3 regions of the Chromobacterium subtsugae genome follow, and region 1 is predicted to be linked to each of the others. Evidence: predicted binding sites of a transcription regulator. Region 1 holds the regulator's gene; each other region holds the start of a gene.
The links. The regulator FliA, encoded in region 1, starts transcription of late flagellar genes. The targets are predictions, from matches to a motif close to GCTAAAGNTNNNNNNNNNNCNGCCGATAAT.
Positions count from the first base shown of each region.

Region 1 (10,170 bases):
GTGGTGATCACCAAGGGCGCCGGCCGGATCGCCGAAGTGTCGGCGCGCTTCACCCTGGACGCGATGCCGGGCAAGCAGATGGCGATCGACGCCGACCTCAACGCCGGCCTGATCGGCGAGGACGAGGCCCGCAAGCGCCGCTCCACCATCGCCGAGGAAGCCAACTTCTTCGGCGCGATGGACGGTGCCTCCAAATTCGTCCGCGGCGACGCGATGGCCGGCATCATGATCATCCTGATCAACATCATCGGCGGCCTGATCGTCGGCGTGGTGCAGCACGACCTGCCGGCCGGCCAGGCGGCCGAAACCTATACGCTGCTGACCATAGGCGACGGCCTGGTGGCGCAGATCCCGGCGCTGATCATCTCCACCGCCGCCGGCATCGTGGTGTCGCGCGTCGGCACCGAACAGGACATGTCGGAGCAGTTCCTGACCCAGCTGTTCACCAAGCCTCAGGTGCTGTACATCACCTCGGCGGTGATAGGCATGATAGGCCTGATCCCCAACATGCCCCATCTGTCCTTCCTGCTGATCGCCGGCGCGCTGCTGCTCCTGGCCCGGATGATGGAGCAACGCCGGCTGCGCGACTTGGCCCGCGAACAGCAGGCCGCCCAGCCGCCGGCGCCGCCGGAGCAGCAAGGCGCGGAAGTCAGCTGGAACGACGTCCAGCACGTCGACCAGCTCGGCATGGAAGTGGGCTACCGGCTGATTCCGCTGGTGGACCGCACCCAGGACGGCGAGCTGCTGCGCCGCATCCGCGGCATCCGCAAGAAGATCGCGCAGGATCTGGGCTTCCTGGTGCCGCCGGTCCACATCCGCGACAATCTGGAAATCAAGCCCAACGCCTACCGCATCCTGCTCAAGGGCGTGGAGCTGGGCAAGGGCGAGGCCTATATCGGCCAGTTCCTGGCGATCAACCCCGGCCGGGTCAGCAAGGAGATCGCCGGCAACGCCACCACCGACCCAGCCTTCGGCCTGCCGGCGGTATGGATAGAGGCCGGCAAGCGGGAAGAAGCGCAATCTCTGGGCTATACCGTGGTGGATGCCAGCACCGTGGTGGCCACCCATATCTCCAACCTGCTGCAAACCCACTCAGCCGAGCTGCTGGGCCGCGAAGAAGTGCAGGCGCTGATAGACCACCAGGCCAAGGAATCGCCGAAACTGATAGAAGACCTGGTGCCCAAGGTGGTGCCGGTCGGCACGCTGCAGAAAGTGCTGCAACAGCTGTTGAACGACGGCATCCACATCCGCGACTTCCGCACCATCGTGGAAACGCTGGCCGACCATATCGGCGTCACCCAGGATGTGGACGAGTTGACCGGCTCCGTCCGTACCGCGCTGTCGCGGGTGATCGTGCAGCAGCTCTTCCCGGGCGAAGCCGAACTGCCGCTGATGACGCTGGAGCCTCAGCTTGAAAACGTGCTGATGCAGGCGGTGCAGTCCAAGGCCGGCGGCGGACTGGAGCCCGGCCTGGCGGAAAACCTGCTGTCCAGCGCGGCGCAACAGACCGAACAGGTGGAGATTCAGGGTTACAATCCGGTACTGCTGACCGCACCCGGCCTGCGGCCGCTGCTGGCGCGTTTCCTGCGCCGGGCATTGCCGCAGCTGCGTGTGATTTCGCATAATGAGATTCCGGACAATAAATCCATTCGTATAATTGCGGTAATCGGCGGCAGCAAGGGCTAAGGGCTAATCAATAATGGTGGTGAAAAAGTTCTTCGGGAAGACCACTCGAGACGCACTCAGGCAAGTTCGCGAAGAACTGGGGGCGGACGCCCTCATTTTGTCCAATCGGCCCACCATGGGCGGCGGCGTCGAAATCATGGCGGTGGCCGACGCCGACGTCGCCAACCTGGCCAGCACGCTTTCCACCTCCAGCAGCAAGCACCCGCCGCGCAACGCGCCGCCGGCGGTGAACCGCCCGCAGCAGCCCGCGCCCATCCCGCCCAACGGCAGCGCGGTGAACCGCGCCATCGCCCGCACCTACGCGATGCCGGTGGAGCCGCTGGAAAGCCCGGCGGCGCCGCGTCTGGAAAGCGCCCCTCGGCCGCGGATGGAGCCGGTCTACGCGCCGCCCGAGCCGGCGCAGGCCCCGCCGCGCCAAAGCGCGCAACCGGTCCGTCCAGCCGCCGCGCCCCAGCCGGCCCAAGCGCGCCCGGCGGCGCGGCCGCCGCAAATGCCGGCGTCGCCGCCGCCGACGCTGTCCCACGCCAATGGCGAGGAGCCGGAACAAATGGCGCAGGAACTCAGACAGATAGGCGACGAGATCAAGCTGCTCAGAAGCCTGCTGCAAAGCCAGCTGGCCAGCTTCGCCTGGTCCGACATGGAGGGCAAGGCGCCCAATCGCATCGAGCTGTTCAAGCACCTGCTGGCGATGGGCTTCTCCGCGCAGCTGATCCGCCAACTGATTGAAAAAATGCCGGCGCAATACCAAGCCGAAGTGGCGGTGAAATGGGCGCGCTCGGCGTTGGTGCACAATCTGAAATGCGCCGACGCCGACCGCGAGGTGATGGACCGCGGCGGCATCTTCGCGCTGGTCGGCCCCACCGGCGTCGGCAAGACCACCACCGTGGCCAAGCTGGCCGCCCGCGCGACGATGCGCTTCGGCGCCCAGCACGTGGCGCTGATCACCACAGATAGCTACCGGATCGGCGCGCAGGACCAGTTGCGCATCTACGGCAAGATCCTGGGCGTGCCGGTATTTTCCATCCAGAACGAGGGCGACCTGCAGCTGACGCTGGCCGACCTGTCCAACCGCCACATCGTGTTCATCGACACCGTCGGCATGGGCCAGCGCGACGCGCGCGTGCTGGCGCAGATCGACATGCTGCGCACCGCCGGCCGGCCGATAGAGCGGCTGCTGCTCTTGGCCGCCAACACCGACGGCCATACGCTGGAAGACGTGGTGAAACGCTACCGCGGCGACGGCCTGGCCGGCTGCATCCTGTCCAAGATAGACGAAGCGGTGGCGCAAGGTCCCAGCCTGGATGTGATCATCCGCAACCGGCTCAAGCTGTATTTCATCACCAACGGCCAGCGCGTGCCGGAAGACCTGCACTCGGCCAACGCCGCCTTCCTGGTGGACCGCGCGATGCGCGCGCAGCAGATAGGCTCGCCGTTTTCGCTGCAGGCCGATGAATTGCCCATCATGCAGGCGGCTCAGGCCGGATGGCTGTGAACGCGATGACGGATCAAGCCGCCAGCCTCCGCCTGCTCGCCGCGCAGCAGAACCGCGCTCCCAGCTTCGCCTTCATCGGCTCGGAGCGCTCCGGCACCAGCACCGTGGTGACCGAGTTGGCGCTGGGCCTGGCCTATGCCGGGCTGCGGCCGCTGGTGGTAGACTGTTGCCTGGGGCAGGTGCAGACGCGCCGCCTGGGCGTCCCCGCCACCGCCACGCTGGAAAGCCAGGTGGTCAACGCCGGCGGGCTGGACGACATGATGATCACCTCGCGCCAGGGGGTACAGCTGGTCAATCTCTATGCGCGGCCGGAACAGCGCGCGCTGTTCTCCGCCCAACTGTGGCTCAGGCTAGGCAGCGAATTCGGCGCGCAGGAGCGCGACGCCTCGGCGCTGCTGATCGACGTGCCCAACCCCGGCCTGGACGCCATCCCCGCCAGCGTGGCCGACAACCTGGTGCTGGTGCTGACCCCGGCCGCCGAATCGCTGACCGCCGCCTACGCCAACATCAAGCGCCTGGCCAGCCTGTACGGCCGCCAGCGCTTCAATGTGCTGATCAACCGCGCGCGCCATCTGGACGAGGCGCGCGAGCTGTTCACCCGGCTGTCGGCCGTCACCAGCGAATTCCTGACGGTGTCGCTGCGCTGGGTGGGCTTCGTGCCGCAGGACAGCGCCGTGCGCCGCAGCCAGACGCTGCACCGTCCGATGATGGAAGCCTTCCCCGACAGCGAGGCCGCCGCGGCGTTTTCCCAGCTGGCGGCGGTGCTGCTGCATTGGGACGCGCCGGAAACCACACGTGACAATACCGGATACATGGACTTGCTGATTGCCGCCTCGCGCGACTGGGCCGAGGCAGATGGAGCCAAACCCCTATGAACCCGTCCTTTCGCCGATCGGGCTACGCCAATGCGGCCCCCAGCGTCGAGATAGACGTGGAGGCCCACGCGCCGCTGGTACGCAAACTGGCCAGCATCATGATCGCCCGGCTGCCGGCCTCGGTGGATCTGGGCGACCTGATCCAGGTCGGCATGATCGGCCTGATCGAAGCCGCGCGCCAGTTCGACCCGGCGCAGGGCGTGATGTTCGAAACTTTCGCCAGCCAACGGATCCGCGGCGCGATGCTGGACGAACTGCGCCGCGAGGACTGGCTGCCGCGCCAAGCGCGCCGCCAGGCCCGCCAGATCGAAGAAGCGATAGCCCGGCTCGAACAGCAGCTCGGCCGCGCGCCGCTGGAGTCGGAAATCGCCGCCGAGCTGGGCGTGGAGCTGGAGCAGTACCAGGACATGCTGGGAGAATGCAAGGGCACCACCCTGCTACACTTCGAGGACTTCGCCAGCGACGACGAGAACCCGCACAACCCGGTGGCCAACGTCGCCGACGACGATTCGCCGGACCCGCTGGCGACGCTGGCCGACGACAGCTTCCGCCAGCATCTGATCAGCGCGATCAAATTCCTGCCCGAGCGCGACCAGCTGGTGATGGCGCTGTACTACGAGCAGGAGCTGAACCTGAAGGAAATCGGCGCGGTGCTCGGCGTCACCGAGTCCCGGGTCTGTCAGCTGCACAGCCAGGCCATCGCCAGGCTGCGGGCAAAACTGAAAGACTGGCTGTAAGGGAAGGCCCGGTTTGCGTGATGCCGGGCTTCAGACCAGATCAATAACGGAAACACCTTGTGGACAAGATCAGTCTTATCGCCATCATCCTGGGCCTGACCGCCATCGTCGCCGGCCAGGCCATCGAAGGGGGCAGCCTCGGCTCGCTGATGCAGCTGACCGCCTTCATGATCGTCATCGGCGGCACCACCAGCGCGGTGATGCTGCAAAGCACGCCCAAGCAGTTCATGGCCGGCCTGCGCATGGTGCGCTGGATCTTCCGCCCGCCCAATTTCGACCACGAGAAAATGATCCGCGAAGTGGTGAACTGGAGCCAGACCTCGCGCAAGGGCGGCCTGCTGGCGCTGGAAGGGGTGATCAACCAGCAACGCGATCCCTTCACCAAGAAAGCGCTGCAGATGCTGGTGGACGGCACCGAGCCGGACACGCTGCGCGCGGTGATGGACGTGGAAATCAGCATGTTCGAGCACGCCCGCAAGCAGGCGGCGCGGATCTGGGAATCGGCCGGCGGCTATTCGCCGACCATGGGGATTCTGGGCGCGGTGCTGGGCCTGATCCACGTGATGGAAAACCTCTCCGACCCATCCAAGCTGGGCGGCGGCATCGCGGTGGCCTTCGTCGCCACCGTCTACGGCGTCGGTTCGGCCAACCTGTTTTTCCTGCCGGTGGGCAACAAGCTCAAACACTTGGTGGCGTCGGAGCTGGCGATGAAGGAGCTGGTGGTGGAGGGCATAGTCGCCATCGCCAACGGCGAAAACCCGCGCATCATCGAAAGCCGGCTGCGCGGCTTCCTGGCGATGCATGAATAAACCGCTCCCGCGTTAGCTCGCAAAAAAGGCAAGCCAAGGGGGCTTGCCTTTTGGCTTTGCGCTGTCAGCTCACTGCGCCGCCAGTTCCCGCTCCGGCTTGCGCAGCTCGCTCTCCAGCAACTTGTAGTAGTCCAGATCGAAAGCCGGCTCGCCATCCAGTTCGCCGCCGTTGCGGCGCGAACCGAGGTAGCACCAGCGGTCGAACAGATGCTCGACCACGTCGCCGCACACCTCGTCGCGCTCCACCACCGCCACCGCCCCTTCGAACGGCCACTGCCTGACCTTCAGGCGCTGCAAGGCCGACACCAGGCGCAGATTATGGCTGTCCGCGCCCTCCTTGCCGACGCAGGCCCCGCGGCAGCGATTCAGGCTGTAGGCGTTGCAGGCTACGCCCTTGCGGCTGGTCACCTGCTCCACCCCCAGCACCGCCTGGCACAGCCCCTGCGCCAGCGCGATCTGCGCCAGCGCCTTGCGCGCCTCGCGCGCGTGGCGGAACAGGCCGTAAAGATCGGTGGTGCGGCTGAAATCGATATCCTGCGCCGACACCGCGCGCAGCCGCGCGAAACCGTCCTCCTCCACCCGCAGTTGCAGCGAACAGGCCTCGCTCAACATCCGCGCGCGCGGGTTATGCAGCGGCTGATAGGCGCGCAGCCACTGCAGCTCCTGCAGATGCGCGCCGAATTCGCCCAGGCTCTCCCGCCACTCCACCCGCGCCACCGGCTCGTCGATGCGCACCTCGTGGCTCTTGTGTCCGGGCTTGGCCTTGGCGAAATGCCCCAGCACCTTGCGGTACAGATTGGCGGCGCGGCCGACATACAGCGCCTCGCCCGCCGCGCCGAACAGCGCATAGACGCCAGCCGAATCAGGCAGCTCCTCGATCTGTTGCTGCAACTGCGGCGCAAGATCGCCAAGTTCGGCCGGCTGCGACAACAGTTGCTCCGCCTCATGCGCCAGGCGCCCCTGTCCCAGCTCCCCTTCCGCGATCCGCAGGAAGCGGTACACCGCCTCGGCATCGGCCAGCGCGCGGTGCCGCTCCGGCATGTCTATGCCGTGACGCGCCACCAGGCTATCCAGGCTGTGCTTGAAATGCTGCGGATACAGCCGGCGCGACAGCTTGACCGTGCACAGCGCCCGCGTCTGGAAGCGCAGGCCGTGGCGGCGAAATTCGTTCTTCAGCAACCCGTAGTCGAAGCGGGCGTTATGCGCCAACAACAGGCGGCCTTGCAACCGCGCCAGCAGCTCCTCGGCCAGTTCGGCGAATGGCCGCGCCGCGGCCACCATCTCATTGCTGATGCCGGTCATGTTTTCGATGAACGGCGGAATCGGCTGGCCGGGATTGACCAGCCAGGCATGGCGCTCCACCCGCTCGCCGTCGATCAGGATCACCCCCACCTCGGTGATGCGGTCGCGGCTGATATTGCCGCCGGTGGTTTCCAGATCGACGATGGCGCAGGGTTGTTCAAACAGGGTATTCAATCTATCCATCGCTTTCAGTCGTGCGGCGCCGCGCGCCGGACATGCCATTCGCCAGGCCATGTTGGAAGGCCGCGACAGCAATTGCGGGCCAGTTTACCGGCTTTGCAAAAAAAAGTCCCACGAGGTGTTGACAGGCCAAATGGCCCTCTATATTATTCACCTCCTCGCAAGACACAACGTCTCGCAAGGCAGTGCACCCGTAGCTCAGTTGGATAGAGTATCTGGCTACGAACCAGAGGGTCGGGCGTTCGAATCGCTCCGGGTGCACCAAAAATCAGCGTCCCTATAGTTTAGCGGTTAGAACACCGCCCTTTCACGGCGGTAGCCGGGGTTCGATTCCCCGTGGGGACGCCAAAGCTGCACCCGTAGCTCAGTTGGATAGAGTATCTGGCTACGAACCAGAGGGTCGGGCGTTCGAATCGCTCCGGGTGCACCACAGTTTCAGTCCCTATAGTTTAGCGGTTAGAACACCGCCCTTTCACGGCGGTAGCCGGGGTTCGATTCCCCGTGGGGACGCCAGCATGAAAAGCAAGCCCGTCATCTCAGCATGACGGGCTTTCTTCATTCCCGATCCGCCGTTCTAGGCGGCAAAGCTATTCACCAGCATTCCCGCCACTCCCAGCAGCAGCAGCGCCGTGACCCTCTGCATCAGGCGCTGTCTTCTCGGCTGATCCAGCACATGCTTGATCCGCTGCCCGAAATAACAATAGGAACACCCGCTGGCGAACTGCAGCAGCAGAAAAGTCAGCCCCAAGATGGCGATGTCTGCCGCCCGGCTGCCCGCCCGCCCGGCAAACTGCGGGAAAACCGCGCTGAACATCAGAATCGTCTTGGGATTCGAAAATCCGGTCAGCATGCCCTTGATGAACAACTGGCCGAATCTCATATCACTCGACAAGCCCGCCACCTCCATCCGCACGCCCTTGCTGGTCCATTGCCGATACGCGAGGTAAAGAATATAGCCCACGCCGGCGATCTGGATCGCACGCATGACAAACGGGTCGTTTTTCAGCAGTTCGGACAAGCCGATGGCGAATATCAAAATGGAAACCAGGTACGAAGCCGAAGCACCCAACTGCGCGGGAATGGAGCTACGCAATCCATTCCTCAACCCAAGACTCATCAAGAAAACCGTCATGGGACCAGGACTGAACGTCATCGTCGCGCAGAAAATCAGGAAATAAGAAAATTGCTGCACTTGCCTCTCAAAATGGTAAGCTTGAAAAAAACCCCATGCATGGCAATGGGGAAAGGGTAGAAAGGGTAGTATGTTTTAGCTGCCAAATTCTGAGTGCCGGTGAAGTAAATCCAATCTTTTCATCTTAACTCACACATGCTGCTTTAGTTAAAAGTCTAACTCTGGTTTGTATTTCTGTAATGATTTTCACTCCCTCTTGCAAATCCACCATATGAATCCCAGGCTTTCCAAACCCGGAAGTCTTCGTATCATCAAGCGGAATCGCATAGCGTTGAATATAGCGTTGATAATCCTTTAGCAGCAAATTGCAAACTCGCAACATTGCTCTTGGATTATTAGTCAGGACAGCATGCCCCAACAGGTCAAAATTATGCAAAGCATCAGCCAGCTGAAAAATACCCTTGCCATTCAGCAAGCGACAGCCCCGGCTATCTATTTTCTCGCTGCGCTGCCGAATCGTAGTTGCAACGTGAGCCGCATAGTACAAAAGCCTTGCCAGCTCGCTTGTTAAGTTAAGCTCCTGCGTACTCATTGCTCACCTCGTTTTATTAATTTCAACCCGCCAACCGATTGATCTCCGCAAATCAGATTAACCACAAACCCCAAATTCACACGAAGTAGAATAAATTCTGAGCAAGCGTTACTTTTAGATCAAAACACAGCTATCATGCACGCCTGAAAGAATGAATACCATTCAAAATGGCATAACGCTCCACATGATCTGATTAATTTCTCCCACGTACTGCAGCGGAAAATATTTAGCTAAAGATTTTTAATGACCTACTCAGAATTGACCCAGACAAGACGAAGCAGTCCATCAGCGATCACATGCGCACAGAATAGGTCTCGGGATTGATTCATAACAGATAAAGCCTGGCTTCAAATGACAGGACTTTACCGGTAAAATCCCCGGCAAAGTCAAAAGGACCACGATGCCAATCTCCCCGATCGCCTTTCATCCAGGCAGTCCCAAGGTTCAGCAAATCGTCGAATCCCTGAGCGAAGCCATCCTGCAGGGCACCATCCCTGCGGGCAGCAAGCTGCCATCGATCCGCGAGCTGACGCGCCTATTTGGAGTGGGGAAATTCACGGTCATCGACGCGCTGGATAGGCTGCGCGGCTGCCATCTGGTGTCATCCCGGCAAGGCCGGGGCTTTTTCGTCTCCCCGCTCAACGCGGCGCCGACTGCGGCGCCGCTGGCCGACTTGATGCCGCAAGACCTGATCAGCATCCTGCGCCGCTCGCTGATCGCCGACAACGGCGCCATGCGCCCCGGCAGCGGCCACCTGCCGGAAAGCTGGCTGGATACCGACGCCTACCGCCAGGCGATGCGCGCAACCGTGCGTTCGCCGCTGCTGAGGATATCCGGCTACGGCAGCCCGGCCGGCTATCTGCCGCTGAGGCAAGCGTTGCAGCAGCGGCTGAGCTTGCAAGGCATGACCGTCCAACTGGAGCAGATCGTCACTACCGCCAATACCGTGCAAGCGATAGACATGCTGCTGCGCCTGCTGCTGCGCCCCGGCGACACCGTGCTGCTGGACGATCCCTGCTATTTCAACTTTCACGCCAATCTGGCGCTGCATGGCGCCAGCGTCGTCACCATCGCCCGCAACACCGGCGGCATCGATTTCGATCAGCTGGAAACGCTGCTGGCCGCCCGAAAGCCGCGCATCTACCTGACCACCTCCCTGCTGCACAATCCCACCGGGCACTCTTTCACACCCGCCCAATCCTACCGCCTGTTGCAGCTGACCAAGCAATACGGCTGCCACATCGTGGAAGACGACCTATACGGCGACCTGCACAGCTCGCCGCCGCCGCGGCTGGCCGCCCTGGCCGGCTTTGATCATGTCAGCTACCTATCCGGCTTTTCCAAGGTGCTGAGCGCCAACACCCG
Region 1 is NZ_CP142381.1:4,111,888-4,122,057, forward strand. Features, by position in the region: gene flhA (flagellar biosynthesis protein FlhA) at 1-1,686, shown strand, start outside; gene flhF (flagellar biosynthesis protein FlhF) at 1,700-3,178, shown strand; gene U6115_RS19515 (MinD/ParA family ATP-binding protein) at 3,184-4,053, shown strand; gene U6115_RS19520 (RNA polymerase sigma factor FliA) at 4,050-4,790, shown strand; gene U6115_RS19525 (flagellar motor protein) at 4,850-5,599, shown strand; gene U6115_RS19530 (exonuclease domain-containing protein) at 5,669-7,084, opposite strand; tRNA gene U6115_RS19535 (tRNA-Arg) at 7,269-7,345, shown strand; tRNA gene U6115_RS19540 (tRNA-Glu) at 7,355-7,429, shown strand; tRNA gene U6115_RS19545 (tRNA-Arg) at 7,435-7,511, shown strand; tRNA gene U6115_RS19550 (tRNA-Glu) at 7,520-7,594, shown strand; gene U6115_RS19555 (LysE family translocator) at 7,656-8,273, opposite strand; gene U6115_RS19560 (hypothetical protein) at 8,398-8,805, opposite strand; gene U6115_RS19565 (aminotransferase-like domain-containing protein) at 9,206-10,170, shown strand, end outside.

Region 2 (10,170 bases), 1.7 Mb from region 1:
CCAGCGTTTGCGCCGCCAGCGGCTCCAGCGCGTCGATCAAATCTGCCAGCCCCTCGGCGCTCATCGCGAATTGCTGCTCCATGGCTGCCGTCACGCTCCCGATTGCGCGCTAGCGTCGTGCTGCTTCGCCGCGTTGGCCTTATCCACCTGCTGCCATGCCGGCAGGATGGTTTCCAGCAGGCCGCGGACTTCGGCGATGATTTCCTTGTCGTTCTTCAGGCTGGCCTTGGCCAGGCGAAGCTTCATGTACAGGTAGAGATCGTTGAGGTTGGCCGCGGCCTCGGACGCCTGATCCAGGTCCAGGGCGATCCGCAGCCCTTCCAGGATATCCACGGTCTTGGAGATCATCCGCGCCTTCTCGTCGAAACGGCCGGCATCCATCGCGATGCTCGCCGCGCCCAGCGCCTTGATGGCCCCTTCATACAGCATCACAACTATGCCAACCGGGCTCGCTCCGTATACCGCAGTTTTCAAGGCGTCATTGGCGTAAGCCTGATTGAACTGCTTGAGCATTCGCGAATTCAGCATGGGTCACCATCATTTCTAAAGCTACCGGACGGCTTATGCCGCCCGGCGTGATCTTACTTGGAAATCAGGTTGAACAGGCTGTTCGAACCCGACTGCATCTGGGCCAAAGTCTTGTTCAGCGCCGTGTATTGCTGAATCAGCTGGGTTTGCTTGGAGTCCAGCCTGGCCTGAAGCGAACTCTGCAGCTGGGTTTCGGTGCTGACCTTGCTCTTGATCGTGGCCCGGCTGGTTTCAATCAACCCTGTCGGCCCCAGCATGCCGTTGATCTCGGTATTGAAACGCTGGGCGAAACCGGTGTTGGCCGGGTTGCCGAACAGATTGGTCACCGCTTGCTTGTCTTTTTTCAGGGCGTCGTTGAACGCGGTCTGGTCCAGCTTCAGGGTGCCGTCCTTCTGCAACGAGATGCCCGCCTGCGACAGGAACGCCACCGAATTGACCGGATCCGCGCCCGCCACCGGCGTGGACAATACCTGCTGCAGCCGGGTCTGGATATCCAGTATCGACGCATTGCCTTTCATAGCGCCGGAACGGGCGGCCTTGACGTCGCCGACCACCTGGTTGTACGCGTCGACAAAAGCCTGGAGGTTCTTGCCGACCCCGGCGCTGTCCGGCGCCAGCGACACCGTGAACGTGCCGGCCTTGTACAAGTCGACTTCCGCGCCGGGAACCGCGTTGGACACCTTGTTGCTGCCGGCGGTGATGGCCACGCCATTCACCGTCAGGCTGGCATCCTGGGCATCCTGCGATTCCTTGGCGCCATTGTCGCTTTGCGACAGCCCCGCCAGCGTCGAACCGCCGGTCTTGCCGCTATCTGTGCCGCCGCCGGTGATGGTGAACTTGTTGTCGTTGCCCGATTCCGACGAAGCCAGCACCAGCTTGTACTGGCTGCCGTTCTGCACGATGGTGGCGTTCAAACCGATGCCGGCCGCGTTGATCTTGTCGTTGATCGTCTGCAGCGACACCGCTTCGTCCGGCTTGTCGCGCAGCTTCACGGTCTGCGTCTTGCCATTGATCTGGAAGGTCAGCTGGTCCGGCGCGCCGGCTATCGTCGCTTTCGGATCGGTAATATTCTTCCCGCCGGACTGGTCGAACACCAGCTGCCGGTTGGTCGCCAGATTGCTTACCGAAATCTGGTAGGTGCCGGCATTGCCGCCGCTGGTGGTGGAAACCGCCGCCATCGACGCATCGCTGACCGACGCCTTGAACACTTGCAGAAAACGGCCGGACGACAGGCTCGTCATGGCGGTCTGCAGGGCCGACAACGACGAACTGAGCTTGCCGACGGTGCTGAGCTGGGTGTTGTATTGGTCCGCCCGGCCCTGGCTTGCCGTCAACGGCTGTCTTTCAATCATCATCAGCTGGCTGACGATGCCCTGAACATCCAATGCACCCACGGAACTGGTAATGGCTGTCATGTTATATCCATGTTATAGCCGCATCGGGACAGTGAAATCAGGCTTTGTCCTTCAGCAAAAGTCCTTTGAAGTCGCCGATCGCCTTCGCGATGCGCAGCGCTTCCTCGGACGGAATCTGACGAATCACCTGGTTGTTCGCCTTGTCGACGACCTTGACCACGGTCGCGCCGGTGTCCTTGTCGACGGAGAACTGCAGGGAGCTATTGTACAACGATGCCGCAGTGTTCAGCTGGTTGACCGAATCCTGCAGTTGCTTGGGATCGGTCTGCTGCTTCTGCGCATCGGCGGACGACTGTTGCTGCTGGCTCTGCCCAGCCGCAGCGACAGCCTGCGCGGAATCCGCCAGAACCGATTGGTTCGGGTCGGAGGAAGGCGCCTGCGCCAACTCTACCAGTTGTTGACGTGGCGCCGGGGCGTTCGCCGTGTTGATGGAAGGCGACAAAACAGAAGGGATTTGCATGATCACGCTCCTCATGACCGCAGCTCCGGTTGCCCGACCGGAGCTGCAGACTGGCTTATACCATCAGTTTACACTTACTGCAGCAGCGTCAGCGCGGACTGGGGCAGGGTATTGGCTTGTTTCAGAATCGATGCGCCGGCCTGTTGCAGAATCTGGTTCTTAGTCAGGTTAGCCGTTTCCGAGGCGAAGTCCACATCCACGATACGGCTGTTGGCTGCGGTCAGGTTTTGTACGTAGTTTTGCAGGTTGGCCACAACAGCGTCAAACCGGTTCTGTACCGAACCCCAAGTCGAACGCACGGTGGAGATTTCCGCGATGTCGCTGTCCAGCGTGGACAGGATGGCCGACGCGCCGGACTGCGTGGTGATGTTGATGGTGCCGGTGGCGGTCAGCGACGAGTTGTAGCTGCACAGCACGCCGGCAGACGTCATGTCCACCGAGGAAATCGAAACCTGGTTGCTGCTGGCGCCGGACGAACCCACCTGGAAGGTCAGAATCGCGCTGCCCGACAACAGCTGAGTGCCGTTGAACTGGGTGGTTTGCACGATACGCGAAATTTCCTGGGTCAGCTGGTCCACTTCGCTTTGCAGCTGCGAACGGTTAGTGTTGCTGACGGAGCCGTTGGACGCCTGCACCGCGATTTCGCGGATACGCTGCAGGTTGTTGGCGATCTGCCCCAACGCGCCTTCAGCGGTCTGCCCGACGGAAATACCGTCGTTGGCGTTGTTGATCGCCTGGTTGTTGCCGTTGATGGCGGAAGTCAGAGTCTGCGAAATGGCCAGACCTGCGGCGTCGTCCTTGGCGCTGTTGATGCGCAGGCCGGAGGACAGACGTTGCAGCGACGTGGTCAGCGACATCTGGGAATTGTTAAGGTTCAGCTGGGCTTGCAGCGACGCTACGTTAGTATTGACGGTAATGGCCATGATGACTCTCCTGATACTCAGTGTGGGCAAAGAGGCTTGCTTACACTGCATATCGGCCGGCACATTCCGAACTTTACGGTGAAAATGTGAATTTTCACACTTTCATTCCCGCTGCCGTCTGCTCCCGCTTTGTCTTTATCGCTGTCCTGTTCGCATTCTCCCTGGCTTCCAGCGCCTTCGCCGCCTCCCCGGGGAGGCGGCGAAACCTTCATTCAAACCCTTATTGCAGCAGGGTCAGCGCGGCTTGCGGCAGCGAGTTGGCCTGCTTCAGGATGGAGCCGCCGGCCTGCTGCAGAATCTGGTTCTTGGTCAGGTTGGCGGTTTCCGACGCGAAGTCCACGTCCATGATGCGGCTGTTGGCGGCAGTCAGGTTGGCGGTGTAGTTCTGCAGGTTGGCCACCACCGCGTCGAAGCGGTTCTGCACCGCGCCGAAAGTGGAACGCACGTTGGAGATCTGCGAGATGTCGGCGTCCAGCGAGGACAGCACCGCGGAAGCGCCGCCCTGGGTGGTCACGTCGATGGTCTTCACCGCGCTCAGCGAAGCGTTGTACGACTTCAGCGTGCCGCCGGAGGTCAGGTCGGTGGCGGATACCGATACCTGGTTGTCGGTCGAGCCGGACGAACCCACCTGGAAAGTCAGCGTGGCGCCGCCGGACAACAGCTTGGTGCCGTTGAACTCGGTGGTCTGCACGATGCGCGAGATTTCCTGGGTCAGCTGGTCCACTTCGTTCTGCAGCTGCGAACGGTTGGTGTTGCTGACCGAGCCGTTGGACGCCTGCACCGCGATTTCGCGGATGCGCTGCATATTGTTGGCGATCTGGCCCAGCGCGCCTTCGGCGGTCTGACCGACGGAGATGCCGTCGTTGGCGTTCTTGATCGCCTGGTTGTTGCCGCGGATGGCGGACGACAGGGTCTGGGAAATGGCCAGACCGGCGGCATCATCCTTGGCGCTGTTGACGCGCAGGCCGGAGGACAGGCGCTGCAGCGACTGGTTCAGCGAGGAGCTGGAGTTGTTCAGGTTGATCTGGGCCTGCAGCGAGGCCAGGTTGGTATTGACGGTGATTGCCATTTCATTCCCCTTATCGGCCCAGAGGACCATCGAAAGTTCTTGCCTGTTGCAAGCAAGATCGGCCGACTTCGGAGAATGCTGACGAAAATGGTAATTTTACCAACAAATGCCGCGCATTCGCGGCAAACCATGAAAAATGGCCCCGGAGGGCCATGGGAGAAAACCGCGCGGCGGCGCGCCTAACCGTGCAAGATGCGGAACCAGTCTTCGTAATGGTCTTCCAGCCAGTAATGGCGGTTGAACCAGTCGCGCAGCGCGTCGCCCTCGCGCGCGGTGGCGTCCATATCGTGGGCGCGGGCGCGGATGGCCTCGATCCAGGCTTCGGCCTGGTTGGGCACCCGGCAGACCGGCGCGTCGTTGGTCTGGTAGGGATAAATGTCGGAACACACCACCGGCCAGCCCAGCACCCCATACTCCAGCAGCCGCAGATTGCTCTTGGCCTCGTTGAACGGGTTGATCTCCAGCGGCGCCACCGCCAGATCCAGGTTCAGACTGGCCACCTTGGCGGCGTAGTCGGCGAAGGTGACCGCATGATGCACTTCGGCGACGTAAGGACGGAACTGCGGCAGGCACATGCCCATGAAGACCCAGTCCACTTCCTTGTGCGTGGCGCGGATCACCTCGTGGATCAACTCCAGGTCGCCACGGTGCTGGCCGGCGCCGACCCAACCCACGCGCGGCTTGTCGCCGACGCGGCGTTCCGACTTCAGATCGCCCCAGATCGAGCGGCGCAGCCGGTTGGGCACCACCGCCACCTCACCCACCATCTTCTGGATGAGATCGGCCAGCGGCTGGGTGGACACCACCGCCGCGTCGCACAGCTTCAGCACGCGGCGCAAACGCTGCTTGGCGTCCGGATAGTGGCGCGACCAGTGGTCATACAGGCTGCTTTTCTCCGGCACGCCGCCGACCAGGTCGTCCAGGCCGAACACGATGCGCAGATCGGGGATATAGCGGCGATAAGCCTCCATGGTTTCATAGATGTAGTCGCTGATGCCGGTATGCAGCAACAGCGCGTCCGGTCCCTGGCGCACCAGCTCCACCACGGTGGGAATGCCGGCAGAGGGCTGGTGGATTTCGCCGTCCAGCTTGCCTTTCTCCTGCAGCACCTGCAAAGGCTGGCTCAAGCGGTATTCGCCGCTGCCGCCCGGCACCGGGATGCCCAGCACCTTTTTGCGCCCAGGCAGCTTGGCGTCCCAGGCGACGATGCGGTCGGACTCGATCGCCACTCGCTTGGTGCGCAGCGACAAGTGCCGGTTGAAGCCCGGATCGTTGCCCATCACCGGCAGCCAGCGCGCCAGCATCGCCTCCATCTCCTCGCGCTCGCGCACCGCCGCCTTCAGCGCGGGGCGGGGATCGGTGGTGACCCGGCCTATGCTCTTGGCGTGGTGGTGGTACAGCACCGCGTAAGGAGTGTAGACGTTGCGCAGGCCGCCGGCCTGGATCTTGAGGCAGAAGTCGACGTCGTTGAAGCAGACCTGGAACACCTCTTCGTCCATGCCGCCCACCGCTTCGTAGATCTGCTTCTCCACCATCAGGCACGCCGCGGTCACCGCGGAATAGTTCTGCATGGTCAGGCTGCGATTCAGATAGCCCGGGTACAGGTAGTCCATATCCTCGAATACGTGGTCCGCCACCGAATACATGCCGCCGGGCATGCCCAGCACGATGCCCGCATGCTGCACGCGGCCGATCTCCGGATAGAGCAGGCGCGCGCCCACCGCGCCGACGCCCGGCTGCTGGGCGGTAGCCAGCATGCGCTCCAGCCAGTGCGGGAACACCACTTCGGTGTCGTTGTTCAGCAGCAGCAGGTATTCGCCGCGCGCCTCGCGCGCGCCGAGGTTGCATTGCGCGGAGAAGTTGAACGGCGCGTCGTAGCTGAGGATGCGGATCCGCCCCGGATAGCGCGCCTGGACCTTTTCGTAGAACTCGAAGGTTTCCGGATCCTGCGAGGCGTTGTCGACGATCAGCACTTCGAAATTCTGGTAGCCGGTGATGCCGAACAGGCTGCTCAGGCAAGGCTCCAGGCATTCGAGCTTGTCCTTGCTCGGGATGATCACCGATACCAGCGGCGAGGCCAGCAGCTGGTATTCGTAGTAGAAGGTTCCCGCCACCAGGCCCTCGTCCACCGACGCCGGCAGGCCGCAGCGGCCGATATGGCTTTCCAGCGCCACCCGGCGCGAGGCATTGCCCAGGCTGTCCATCTTGGGATCCACCCACGGCAGCGACACCAGCACATCGTCGACATGGCCGATGGCGCCGCGGTCCCAATTTTCGTATATCCGCAGCAGCGCGTCGTAGCAATGCGCGCGCGGATACGGCTGCATGCCGCCGATCTTGGCCAGGGTCTCGCGCTGGAACGCCACCGCGTAGCTGGTGTAATCCATCGACCGCAGGTACTCCGGCGAGAAATCCGGCAGGAAGGACGGGCGGAAGCGCTTGCCCATCGGCGACACCACGTCATGGTCGGTATAGATCGCGCCGTATTCCGGATGCGCGTGGATCTCCTCGCCCAGCCGCGCCAGCGCGTTCGGCTGCAGGCGCGCGCCGGCCGGCAGCAGCATCACCCAGTCTGCCGGCACGTCGGCGATGATGCTGTTGATCACCTCGGAAACCTGTTGCTCGTCGTCCATGCTCGCCAGTTGCACCCAGCCCAGGTTCGGGCTGCTGCTGAACACCGGGTCCGGCTCCGGCGCGTCGGACACCACGATCAGCCGCCAATGGCGGTACAGCAGGTTTTCCATCGCGGTGAAGCTTTCCGACAAGCGCGTCAGGCGGTTGCTCGGCGCCAGCAGAATCAGGTTGAACACCGGCACCTGCTTCCAGGCCATCATCATCCGCTCCGCCAGCTGTTCGGCGTGCACTTCGCGGATCTGGCGGCGTTTCACCCACTTGCGGTAGGCCTTCAGGCCATCCACGTCGTTTTCGGCCAATGCGTGCGTGACGATGCGGCCCGGCTGCGCCAGCGGCTGCGGCTTGAGCGCTTCGGGCAGCAGCGCCGCGTACTGGGCCAGCAAATCGCCCACCCGCGGCTCCAGCAGCCGGTTCTCCAGCACATGGCGGCGCGCGGCGGCGGCTTGCTCGGCGCGCAGCGCGGCATCGTCGATCAGCTTGCTGATCCCGGCCACCCAGCCTTCTTCGGTATTGTCCGCCACCATCGCCAGCCCGCTGTCCTTCAAACCGGCGTAGGCGGTGACATCGGACACCACCGCGGCCGCGCCGACCAGCGCGTACTCCAGCCACTTGATGTCCGATTTGTAATCATTGAATTCGCTCTGCACCAGCGGCGCGATGCCGATGTCGATCTTGAGCTTGGCCAGTTCGGACAGGTATTCGTTGTAGGTGACGAATTCCGGCACCTTGCGCACATCCTTGATGCCGACGAAATCGGGAGGCACATCTCCCCAAAACACGAACTTCACCTGGCCGGCATACTCGTGGTAGATCCGCAGCAGCGCCGACGAAATCATTTCAACGTCTTTGGCGTGAGTGCTGGTGCCGGCGAAGCCGATGGTGACCTGGCCGCTATGCGGCAGCGGCTCTACCACCCGTTCGGTCGCCAGATGGTTATGGAACACGAAGACCTTGTCGTTGTAAGGCTTGACCTTCTCAACCAGCGCTTCGGTCGACACCGTCACCAGCGAGCACTGCGGCAGCAGCCACTCGATCCCCTTGAACGACGGCTCGCAGATGCTGTACATCACATGCTGCTCGGACATGTCCAGCAGCCAGTCATCCACTTCGTAGACGATGGGCTTGCCCGACGCGACGATCATTTCCAGCAAGGGCCGGAACTCCGGATAGGGAAACAGGCGCTGGACGATGAACATGTCCATCGCGTCGACGAAATCGCGGTCCTCCTTGAACGGGTACACGCCCTCGTAGCTGTGATCGGCCTGGTTCTTGAAATGGTAGGCTTCCAGCACCGGCGACATCAGGCAGAGCGGATCGCCAAGTCTCAGTTTGTAGCAGGCGGCATCCTGCAGATCTCGCGTCAGAACGCCGACGCGCGGTTTACGGATTTGGGATGGTTCCACGTTATTTTCCTGAGATTCCATGGCGGCAGCTCGCCAGGTCATGAATTGAATCGGGTCCGCAGCCGGACACCCCGGACGGCAATACAGCAAGAACGCACTCGAAGCGAACGAAAGAAAAGGGCCTGCCGGCCCTTGAGCGAAAACCGCGCCGCGGCGAAGCCCCGCGCTCCCATCGGAGCGGAGCCGCCGCGGCCGTCAGGCCGATCAGCGCCACTATAGCAGCCCGCGCCGTGGCGACGCCATGCCGGGCAATGCCGCCCATCGGTCCGCGTCGCCGTTCCGCCTCAAGCCTGGGCGGCCAGCGCGATCGGCGCGTCGCCTTCCGGCGCGGCGCGCGGCAGCAGGATTTCGGCCAGCAAGCCGTAGTTCTCCTCCGACCAGTCGTCGGGATTGACGCCATCCAGGCCGAAGATCCAGGCCCAGCGTCCCCAGAACGAGCTCTGCACCGACTGCAGGTAGCAATCGCGGTGGTGTTGGGCCAGGTCAAGCCGGCCCAGCCCGCGGTAACACTCCGCCAGGTAATAGTGGGCGAAGGCGTGGTCGCTCTTCAGGCGAAGAACGTTCTTGAGCCCCCGTTCCGCCCATTCGTAATTGCCGCAGCGCAGATCGTAGTTATGGACGAAATTCAGATCCAGGTTCATGAAGTACTGGTATTCCTGGATGAACTCGGCCGAGAAGTCCTCGGTATTGATGACCGCGGTGCGGTAGTCCGACCCCAGGCTATTGATCTTGATATAGCCCTTCTCTTTCGAGATTTCGTGGATCTCGCTGCCGACGATGGGGCTGGCGCAAGCGATGTTGAACCAGTTGGAGGCGATCTCGCGCAGATTGCGGCGCGCTTCTTCCAGATCTTCCTTGGTCTCGCCCGGCATGCCGATCAAAATATTGGTATTGGTGTAGATGCCCAGCTCGCGGCAATCCCTGGCCACCCTCTCCGAGATCTTCATCTTCAGCGGCTTCTTCATCTGCTTCTTCAGCACCTTCTCGCTGCCGCTTTCCACCGGCAGCACCAGGTGCCGCACGCCGGCGTCCCAGAAGGCCTGCAGCATCGGACGGTCCAGCGCGTACAGCGTCAGGCCGTTCTGATACACCGACTGCAGGTTCAGCGACTTCACGATGTCCAGTATCTTGTACACCCGGTCGGAATCGGCCATCAGGTGGTCGTCCTGGAAGATGACGGTTTCGGCGCCGTAATGCTTGACCAGCCGGGTAAAGTCCTCCTTGACCCGCTCCAGCGAGTGATAGCGCATCGACCTGCCGTGGGTGCGGTGCGAGGCGCAGAAGGTGCACAGGAAGGGACAGCCGCGCGATGTCATCACATGGAAGCCGCGCGTCTTGTCCAGATTGTGGTAGGAGGCCACCACCTGGTTGATTTCATGCTTGTCGATGTCGCACAAGTCGTAATCGAAGAACGGGATTTCATCCAGGTCGTCGATGAAGTCGTGCTTGGGAACCAGCAGCGCCTCATCCATCACATTGCTGCGCGTGATCCATGCCGACGAGCTGGCCAGGAAGGCCAGCGGATCTTCCGCCTGCAACAGGTTCAGCATCGGCTTTTCGCCTTCGCCGAAGCACAGGCCGTCGAAGAAGGTGCAACCCATGTCGCGGTAGATCTGCTCGTAGCTGTTGGTGGGGATATTGCCGCCGCCGACCACGATGCTGTCCGGCCATACCTCGCGCGCCATCCGGCCGCAATCCATGAAGTTGGCGAACGAGGGGCTGAACAGCGAGGAGACGC
Region 2 is NZ_CP142381.1:1,008,188-1,018,357, reverse strand. Features, by position in the region: gene fliT (flagellar protein FliT) at 1-82, opposite strand, end outside; gene fliS (flagellar export chaperone FliS) at 91-528, opposite strand; gene fliD (flagellar filament capping protein FliD) at 582-1,943, opposite strand; gene U6115_RS04925 (flagellar protein FlaG) at 1,981-2,403, opposite strand; gene U6115_RS04920 (flagellin N-terminal helical domain-containing protein) at 2,478-3,326, opposite strand; gene U6115_RS04915 (flagellin N-terminal helical domain-containing protein) at 3,547-4,395, opposite strand; gene U6115_RS04910 (glycosyltransferase) at 4,575-8,432, opposite strand; gene U6115_RS04905 (B12-binding domain-containing radical SAM protein) at 8,717-10,170, opposite strand, start outside.
Region 2: the regulator FliA is predicted to act here: its motif matches at 3,375-3,404, upstream of U6115_RS04920 (flagellin N-terminal helical domain-containing protein).

Region 3 (10,170 bases), 900 kb from region 1:
GACCCGCTTCGAGCTGGGCAGCGCCATGCAGGCCGACGGCTTATGGGACATGGAGGTGGACGCGGCCAACCCGGTCAGCGGCAACAACGCCTTCTGGTGGTCGCCGCAGTTCCGCCGCCAGCTGGGCTTCGACAGCGAGCACGAATTTCCCAACCTGCTGGAGAGCTGGTCCAGCCGCCTGCATCCTGAAGACAAGCAGCGGGTGCTGGCCGCCTTCGCCGCCCACCTGAACGACCGCAGCGGCCAGACGCCTTACGATCTGGAATACCGGCTGCAATGCAAAAACGGCGAATACCACTGGTTCCGCGCCCGCGGCCAGACCCGGCGCGCCGCCGACGGCACGCCGCTGAGAGTGGTGGGCGCGCTGACCGACATCGACGCGGAAAAGCGCTCCGAGGCGCTGAACAGCGAAAGCCAGCAGCGCCAGCAATTGGAAAAAAGCCTGAGCGAGATCGCCGCCATCGTCAGCACCATCCAGTCCATCGCCGATCAGACCAATCTATTGGCGCTGAACGCCGCGATAGAAGCCGCGCGCGCCGGCGAAACCGGCCGCGGCTTCGCGGTGGTGGCCGACGAGGTGCGCAAGCTGGCCGAGCGCACCCGCGACGCGACGCAAAGAGTGGAAAAACTGGTGGTGCAGCGCGGCTGAGCCTTGCCCGCGCAGCAAAAACAAAGCCCGGCGCAAACGCCGGGCTTTGTCATGGGCCGCGCGAAGATCAACGGTAGACGAAATGCGCGCGCTTGATATTGCACAAGGGCTCGTAGCCTATGGTGCCGGCCTGCGCCGCCACCTCGTTGACCGACACCGCGTCGCCCCACAGCTCCACCTCGCTGCCGACGCCGGCCTCCGGCAGATCGGTCAGATCCACCGTCAGCATGTCCATCGACACCCGGCCGATCAAGCGCGTGCGCTGGCCGTCCACCACGGCCGGACTGCCGCTGGACGCGCGGCGCGGATAGCCGTCGGCGTAGCCGCAGGCCACCAGGCCCACCCGAGTGGGGCGGTCGGTGACGAAGTTGTCGCCGTAGCCGATGGGCTCCCCGACGCCAAGCTCGCGCACGCCGAACACCTTGCTGGAGAAACGCATCACCGGGCGCAGCGCGTCGCCCTGGCCGAAGCCTGCCGGCAGCGGCGTCACGCCGTACAGCGCGATGCCGACGCGGCCCCAGTTGCGCTGCGCGCGCGGGTGGCACAGGATGCCGGCGGAGTTGGCCACCGACTCGTCGCCGGCCGGCAGGCCGCGCACCGCGGCGTCGAAAGCCTCCAGCTGGGCGAAGGTCATCGGCACTTCCGGTTCGTCGGCGCGGGCGAAGTGGGTCATCTTGGTGATGCCGCCCGCTTTGCCGCAAGCCTGCAGCCGATGCCAGGCCTGGTGATAGTTTTCCGGCAGAAAGCCCTCGCGGTGCATGCCGGAGTCCAGCATCAACCAGATGGTGAGCGGCCGGGTCGGATTCGACTGCTCGACCATCCGCAGCTGCTCCTCGCTGGTCACCGCCATCCACAAACCATGCTCGTCCACCGCCTTCAGTTCTTCCGCCTCGAACACGCCCTCCAACAGCAGGATGGGCTGGGCGATGCCGGCGGCGCGCAATTCCAGCGCTTCCTCCAGGCAGGCGACGGCGAAGCCGTCGGCGATGTCGGCCAGCGCCTGCGCGCAGCGAACCGCGCCGTGGCCGTAGGCATTGGCCTTCAGCACCGCCAGCGTTTTATCGCCGTGGGCGGCGCGCGCCAGCTGATAATTGTGGCGCAGATGGTCCAGCCGTATCGTCGCGATCAACGGACGCATGCTTCAGGCCCCTTGCACCGCGGGACGGATCACCGGCACCACCAGGGTTTCGCCCTGCTTGGCGTAACGCTGCATCGACAGGCCGTCGACGCTGATTTCCGGCTTGGCGCCGGTGATCAGGTCGGCCAGCACCTTGCCGGAGCCGGCGCACATGGTCCAACCCAGCGTGCCGTGGCCGGTATTCAGCGACAGGTTGGCGAAACGGGTGCCGCCGACGATGGGCGTGCCATCGGGCGTCATCGGCCGCAGGCCGGTCCAGAAGCTGGCCGCCTTGATGTCGCCGCCGTTCGGGTACAGATCGCCGACCACCATTTCCAGCGTCTCGCGGCGGCGCGGGTTCAGTTCCAGATTGTAGCCGGACAGCTCGGCCATGCCGCCGACGCGGATGCGGTCGTCGAAGCGGGTGATCGCCACCTTGTAGGTTTCGTCCAGGATGGTGGAGGTCGGCGCGCCGGCCGCGTTGGTGATGGGCACGGTCAGCGAGTAGCCCTTGACCGGATACACCGGGATGTCGATGCCCAGCTCCTTCACCAAGTCGCGGGAATAGCTGCCCATCGCCACCACGTAATGGTCGGCGCGCAGCAGCTCGTCGCCGACGCGCACGCCGGTGATGCGCTTGCCGTCGTTCTCGATGCCGTCCACGGTCACGCCGAAGCGGAATTCCACGCCCTTGGCGCGCGCCAACTCCGCCAGGCGGCTGGTGAACAGATTGCAGTCGCCGGTTTCGTCATTGGGCAGCTGCAGGCCGCCGGCCAGCTTGTGCTTGACCGCCGCCAGCGCCGGCTCGACGCGGACGCAGCCATCCGGATCCAGCACATTGAAATCCACGCCGCACTCGCGCAGCACGGCGATGTCCTTGGCCATGCCTTCCACCTGGGCCTGGCTGCGCAGCAGCTGCAGCGTGCCGCCCTGGCGGCCTTCGTACTGCAGGCCGGTTTCGGCGCGCAGTTCCTTGATCTTGTCGCGGCTGTACTCGGCCAGCCGCATCATGCGGCCCTTGTTGACCGCGTAGGCCTTTTCATTGCAATTGGCCAGCATCTTGGCGATCCACTGCAACTGGTACAGGCTGCCGTCCGGACTGATGGCCAGCGGCGCGTGGCGCTGGAACATCCACTTCAGACCCTTCAACGGAATGCCGGGCGCCGCCCACGGCGCGGAGTAACCGGGGGAGATCTGGCCGGCGTTGCCGAAACTGGTTTCCAGCGCCACGCCGTCCTGGCGCTCCAGCACCGTCACCTGGCAACCCGCCTTGGCCAGATACCACGCGGTGGATACGCCCAAAACGCCGCCGCCCAGCACGATTACCTTCATTGTCTTTCTCCGTTTGTAGTCTTGCCACTACCAGATAGTGAATTCCGCTAGTATATGCATTGACATCTGGTTTTTTTCACTGAAATTGACGAGAATCAAATGATTACTATCAAATATTTCACATATAAACAGTGAAAACATGAAGGCAATATCCTCCTCCGCCAAAGCGCTGGACAAGATGGACCGCAAGATCCTGCGCATCCTGCAGAAAAACGCCCGCATCGCCATGACCGAGCTGGCCGAGAAGGTCGGCCTGTCCACCACGCCGTGCACCGAGCGGGTGCGGCGCATGGAGCGCGACGGCATCATCGAAGGCTATTACGCGCGCCTGAATCCGCACGCGCTGGGCGGCTCCTTGCTGGTATTCGTGGAAATCAAGCTGGAGGCCAAGTCCGGCAACATCTTCGACGCCTTCCGCCGCGAGATCATGAGCATTCCGGAAATCCTGGAATGCCATCTGGTGTCAGGCGATTTCGATTACCTGATCAAGGCGCGCATCGCCGACATGTCGATGTACCGCAAGCTGCTGGGCGACATCCTGCTGCAGCTGCCGTCGGCGAAGGAATCCAAGAGCTATGTGGTGATGGAGGAAGTGAAGGAGACGCTGGCGCTGCCGCTGGCGGACTAAGCGCCGCGCGGCGCTTCACAATGGCGGGCGAAGCGGGAAATAATGGCTGAATCTCCCCAGCGAAAGAACCGCCCATGAGCCTGGAATCGGTCCGCCAGTTTCTATCGGCCCAAGCGCCGCACATCGCCATCATCGAACTGCCGGTCAGCACCGCCACCGTGGCGGAGGCCGCCGCCGCGCACGGCGTGGAAGCCGGCCGCATCGCCAAGACGCTGGCCTTCCGCCTGAACGACGGCCGAGAAGTCATCCTGGTGGCGCGCGGCGACGCCCGCATCGACAACCGCAAATTCAAGGACGCTTTCGGCAAGGGCAAGATGCTGCCGCCGGAAGAAGTGGAAGCCATCACCGGCCACCCGGTGGGCGGCGTCTGCCCGTTCGGACTGGCGAGCGAACTGCCGATCTACCTGGATGTGTCGATCCAGGCTTTCGACGAAGTGCTGCCGGCCGCCGGCGCGGTTCACAGCGCGGTGCGCATCAGCCCGCAGCAGCTGCGCGACATCACCACCGGACAATGGGTGGATGTCTGCCAGGCTTTCGCCTGACGCGCGTCAGCGCCCGGGCACGAAGCGCACGTAATCGCCTTCGGACACCGGCTGGCTGTTGCTCTGCGCGATGCCGATGGAGAAGTTGGGCTGCACCTGCACCAGGCTGACGTCGCCGTTCAGGGTTTCCGGCATGCCCAGCTCGCGGCCGGAGATCAGGTCGCGCACCGGCTGGCCGGGCACGCGCCGATACAGCAGCAGCTTGTCCCCCACCGCCATGCCGTCCAGCAGGCCGGCGTTGATGTAGACACGCTTGCCCTCCTGGCGGACGATGCGGGCGGAGAACGGGATGCAGGAAATGATGTCGTTCACCCGCTGCGCCGCCCGGTCCATCAGCTTGTCCACCAGCCTGCCGTAGTCGCCTTGCCAGAAGGCGGCGGAGGCGAAAGGCTGCGGCGACGGCGGCACCACCTGGCCCTTGGCCAGGCCGCTGACGCGCTCGTTGGCCAGCAGCGAACCGGTCAGGCCGTCGTAAATCCAGACTTCCGCGTCGAACTGGCGCTGGGTGGGCACATACTTGACCCCCATGCCGAACATGCCGGCGAAGGGGCCGTTATAGAACGATCCCTGCTGGCTGGTATTGTTGGATTCGAAGAACGAGGGACGCGCGCCCTTGCCGGTGACCGAGGTGGACAGCACCCTGCCCGCCACAACGAACTGCACGTCCTCGCGCTGGCCCAGCTGGCTGGCGATGTCCCAGCCGGCGGCGGGCTCGGCGATGCGGCTGTCGGCCAGCACCGACACCGTGTTGGCGTCGCGCACCGTCAGCATGCTGTTGCGCGCCAGCCGGCGCGACAGCTCGGTCGGCAGCGCCGTCGCCAGGTCCGGCATGTCGGAAGCCTCGGCCGGCCGCTCCACGCCGAAATAGGTGGTCACCAGCTTGCGCCGCAGCGAACGGCCCGGCGGCATCGCGCAGGAGGGGTCGCGGGGACGCGGGGCTGCGGCGGCAGGATCGCCGGCGTCCACCTGCACCTTGACGTGGTACAGCTTGCCCTGCTGGTATTCGCTCACCACTTTGACTGTGCCCTGCACCGCGCCGGACGCCGTCAGCGTGCCGGATTCGCTGGCGCGGCCGTTTTCCAGCACCTGGGCCGACTCCACCCGCGCGCCCTGGCGAATGGCGATCAGCTTGAGCGCGTCGCGCAGCGCCATGTCGCGCGCCGCCACCAGCCCGTTGTCCAGCGGCGCCACCCCTTCGGCGGAAAACACCTCGGCGCGGGCCGGACCGCTCAAAAGAAATGCCGCCACAAGGGCGGCAATGGCCAGTCCGTTTCTTTTCATTTACTGGTTCACGTAGAAATTGCTGCTGAAGCGGGCCGGCGCGGCGGCTGGCATCGCCTGCATGCTGTTGCTGCTGGTGGTCGCGCCGACGGCGCCGGTTTCCTGCGAGGCCTTCATCACGCTGCCGGTCTTGTCCAGCGCGTTCTTGAACTGCTTGTAGAACTCCTGATCCAGCGTGATCTCCGCCACCGCCTCGCTGGTGCCGTCCGGCTTCATGCTGGTGGAGACGATGGACACGCCGCGCAGATAGGCGTCCACATAGGTGCGGAAGCTATCGCTGTTGGCGATCATGTTGGACACCGCGCTATTGCCCACCAGTTTCATGCCCTGCACCTGCTCCGCGATGGAGCGGAAGGCGTCCAGCCTGGCCGCCCGCATCGCCAGCAGCTTGCGCTGCGAGGGCGTCAGGCTGTTGGTGTAAGGCGCCGCGCCCGTTCCCACCACCCGCACGACGATGGGTTGGTAGGGGTTGACCTCCTTGATCAGCACCTTGGTTTCCTCGCTGCTGCCGTCTTCGCCGGAGCCGACGAAACCCACTCCTGTCGGCGTCATGCCGGAGTCGCGCGCCGGCGCGGCCATCGGCATCGGCTGCGCCTTCGGCGGCGTGGACGCGGCGCAGGCGGACAAGCCGGCCAGCAAGACAAGAGAAGCGATACGGGGCAAGCAGCGGGCAGTTTTCATGGCAGTTACCGATAGATATTGATCGAATGGTATGAACCATTCTCGGACCTCGTCAACCCGAACATCGGCTAAAACTGATGAAACTTGAGAAAAGCGCCGCGTAGCGGCACGCCTCAGGCATTCGCGTCCATCGCGCGGTCCATCTGGCGGGCCGAGGAGAAGCCTGCCGACAGCGCCGCCTTCTCCTTGCCCAGCCCCGCCGCGCGCCACTGCCGGGCCAGCGCCAGCCGCAGCGCGCGGTGGTAATCGTGCGCGGTGACGCCGGCATGCTCGCGGAACAGGCGCGACAGGTGGCGGGCGCTGACATGCACCTGGTCGGCCAGCTCCGGCAGCGGCCAGTCCCGCACCGGATCGGCGCAGATCAAATCCTGCGCGCGGTGCAGCGCCGGGTGCAGATGGCTGCGCCAGGCCAGCCATGGCGACAGTTCCGGATCCTGCGGCGAGCGGCGGAAATACACCACCATTTCGCGCGCCGCGGCGCGGGCGATGGCCGGCTCGGCCAATTCGCCTATCAGATGCAGCGCCAGATCGATGCCGGCGGTGATGCCGGCGCTGCTGTAACAATGCCCATCCTGCACAAACACCCGGTTTTCCTGCACCCGGGCCGCCGGCGCCAAGCCGCGCAAACGCTCCAGCAAGGTGTGGTGGCTGGTGCAGGCGCGGCCGTCGAACAGTCCCGCCTCCGCCAACAGCAAGCTGCCCGAGCAGATGCCTGCCCAGCGCACGCCGGCCTGGCCGCGGCGCGCCGCCAGCCAGGCCACGATGCGGCGCGCGTCGGGCGTGGCATAGGCCTGTTCCGACGGCGTGGAGCCGGGCACCACCACCAGCGCGCCGTCCGGCAGCGTTTCCGGCAAAGGCGACAAACCGCTCAGCGGCAAGCCCAGCGAAGTGCCGACGCCGGCCGTCGCGCTGACGAAATTCAGGCGAAAATCGGCGCCCAGCTGCGCGGCGACCCGGAAGGCGTCGGCCGGGCCGGCCAGGTCCAGCAACAGCAGGCTGGGCGGCAGCACGAAATAGATTTCACGCACGGCTGGCCCTCCCGGCGCCGGCGGCGGCCAGCAAACGGCCGCCGAACACCGTGGCCAGCAGGCCGGCCATCAACAAGCCGCTGCCGGCCAACTGCTGGGCAGTCAAGCGTTCGCCCAACAGCCAGTGCGAGGCCATCAGCCCCACCACCGGCACCAGCAGCGAAAACGGCGCCACCTTGGCCGCGGCGTGGCGCGCCAGCAGCCGGCTCCACAGGCCGTAGCCGAACATGGTGGCGACAAAAGCCAGGTAGGCGACGGCGAACAGCGACTGGCCGTCGAAACCGCGCAGCGCCGCGGCCATCCGCTCGCCGCCCTCCAACCACCACGACAGCAACAGGAAAGGCAGCGGCGGCGCCAGGCTGGACCAGATCACCAGCCCCAGCGGCTCAACCTTGAAGCCGTCGCGGCCGATCGCGCGCACCACGATATTGGAAGCCGCCCAGCTGGTGGCGGCGGCGATCGTCAGGCCGAAGCCCAGCGCCGTCATGTCGCCGCCCTTGCCCATGCCTATCAGGGCCAGCCCGCCCAGCGCCAGCGCGAGGCCAGCCAATTGGCTGGCCTGCCAGCGCTCGCCCAGAAACACCCTGGCCAGCAGCAGCGTAAAGAAGGCCTGCGATTGCAGCACCACCGAGGCGAGCCCGGCCGGCATGCCCAGCTTGATCGCCGAAAACAGGCAGCCGAATTGCCCGACGCCCATCGTCAGCCCGTACAACGCCAGATAGCGCCACGGCAGCGCCGGCCGCCGGACGAGGAACACCGCCGGCAGCGCCACCAGCAGGAAGCGCAGCGCACCCAGCAGCAACGGCGGCACGCCGGCCACGCCCCATTTGATCACCACGAAATTCACGCCCCAAGCCAGCACGATGGCCAGCGCCTGCGCCAGATCAGCCAGCGGCATCGTCGCTCCCCGGCCACAGCACCGCCTGCGCGACGATCACCCGCTCGCCGTTGAAGGCGGCGGCCGGCGAGCCGTACAGCCGATAGCCCAGCGCCAACGCCTCGCTCACCCGCTGGCAGAAGGCCGAATCGTCCGGGCCGGTCAGCAGCCGATAGGCCGGCAGGCCGCCGGGCGGGGTATGGGATGCGGATTGCGGCATGGCTACTCCTTATCTGGACAAATCGAATGACAACACCTTATGCCATGCCGGCGGCAAGCGGCAAGCGCAGTTTGGGAGGCTGCCGATGGCCGCCCCGGACTCGGCTCCGCCGCCGGCGCGCGGCGCCCGGCCAACTCGCCAGGCGCCGCGCAGCGGGGGCGGAACCCGCTCAGTCTGCCATCCGGCGCAGCGCCTCCTCCACCGTGACGATGGCGGCGAAGCGGCCGGCCAGCACCAGCTCGGTGCGGGCGCGGATGTCGGCGGCGCTGTAGGTGACGCCGCTGCCGGCATGCGTCATCGGAAAGGTCAGCGTCGCCTCGGTGACGAAATCCACCTCGTAGCCGAGATCGGACGCCACCCGGGTGGTGGTTTCGCAGCATTGCTCGGTGCGGATGCCGGAAATCACCAGTTTCTGGATGCCGTGCTTGATCAGCCAGGTCTGCAGGCCGGAGTCGGTCAGCGCGTTGTGCACGTGCTTGACGAAGGTGGCCGCCGGCTGGTGGGTCATCCAGTCCAGCGGACGCACCAGGCCGGAGGCCGCCGAAAACGGCCCGTCTTCGCCCGCCTGATGCAGGATGTTGATCACCGGCACGCCGCGCGCCTGCGCGCCGGCGATCAGCGCCTGCTGCGCCGCCTGGTAGGCAGGCAGATCCTGCTCGGTCCAGAACGGACGGTGGCGGAAGGATTCCTGAACATCGATCACCAGCAATGCGGTCTTTTTCATTTCGCCTCTCCCGGCGGTGTGGACATGGACATCATCGTAAGGCGAATAAAGCCAGTGAATAAGGCCGCCAACAGACAATCACCTGCCAAAAAAGGACATCATGCCATCCGGGCAATCACCGGAGCCAGTTCGTCGTACAGCAGCCATAGCGCGGTGACGGCCATCAGCGCCCCCATCGTCAGGTTGTACATCAGCAAGGCGTGCGGCGCGGCCAGCCAGCGCCGCAGCCGCTCGCCGCCCCAGGCCCATACGCTGATGCACGGCAGATTCACCGCCGCGAACACCACGGCCAGCAGCAAGGCCGCCGCCAGCTTGGCGCCGCCGGCCGGCATGAACAGGATGGACGCGTTCAGCACCATCACCCAGGCCTTGGGATTCAGCCACTGGAACATCGCCGCGCCGACGAAGCCCAGCGGCCTGGCCTGCTCGCGCGCCTCCGGCCGGCCGGCGCGGGCGATCTTCCACGACAGCCACAGCAGATAGACGCAGCCGGCCGCGGCCAGCGGCAAGCGCCACGACGCCAGCCAGCCCAGCGCTTGCGCCAGCAGCATGGCGACGACGAACACCTGCAGCGCGCAGCCCAGGCTGATGCCCAGCATGTGCGGCACGGTGCGGCGAAAGCCGAAATTGACGCCGGACGAAGCCAGCATCAGGTTATTGGGCCCCGGCGTGATCGACATCAGGGCGACATAGGACAGCAAGGCGAATTCGGGCATGTTTTCTCTCCATCAAAGCGGCAAGCGGCGCCACCGCCCTTGCCCACCCCCACATGCTAAGCCGGAGCGCCAAATGGATACAGAATCAGAAATTCCGTATTGATCTGGTTACAGATTGCTATTTTCAGACACTGTCACCATCCACTATGATGACTGCTGTGCCCCACCGCTCCGACAAGGCCCGCGCATGCAGAACCACGCCTCCACCCTTTACCAGCAACTGGCTGACGACCTGTCGCTGGCGATCAGCCGCGGCACCTTGCCGCCCGGATCGCGGCTGCCCTCGGTGCGCCGCACCGCGCACAGCCGCCAGCTCAGCCTCAACACCGTGGTCAGCGCCTACCGGGTGCTGGAAGACCGCGGCCTGGTCGAAGC
Region 3 is NZ_CP142381.1:3,209,365-3,219,534, forward strand. Features, by position in the region: gene U6115_RS15405 (methyl-accepting chemotaxis protein) at 1-649, shown strand, start outside; gene alr (alanine racemase) at 717-1,787, opposite strand; gene U6115_RS15415 (D-amino acid dehydrogenase) at 1,791-3,098, opposite strand; gene U6115_RS15420 (winged helix-turn-helix transcriptional regulator) at 3,238-3,726, shown strand; gene U6115_RS15425 (YbaK/EbsC family protein) at 3,801-4,268, shown strand; gene U6115_RS15430 (flagellar assembly protein T N-terminal domain-containing protein) at 4,275-5,549, opposite strand; gene U6115_RS15435 (LPP20 family lipoprotein) at 5,550-6,230, opposite strand; gene U6115_RS15440 (GlxA family transcriptional regulator) at 6,344-7,258, opposite strand; gene U6115_RS15445 (EamA family transporter) at 7,251-8,156, opposite strand; gene U6115_RS15450 (DUF1737 domain-containing protein) at 8,143-8,355, opposite strand; gene U6115_RS15455 (isochorismatase family protein) at 8,525-9,079, opposite strand; gene U6115_RS15460 (LysE family translocator) at 9,178-9,795, opposite strand; gene U6115_RS15465 (aminotransferase-like domain-containing protein) at 9,983-10,170, shown strand, end outside.
Region 3: the regulator FliA is predicted to act here: its motif matches at 6,291-6,320, upstream of U6115_RS15435 (LPP20 family lipoprotein).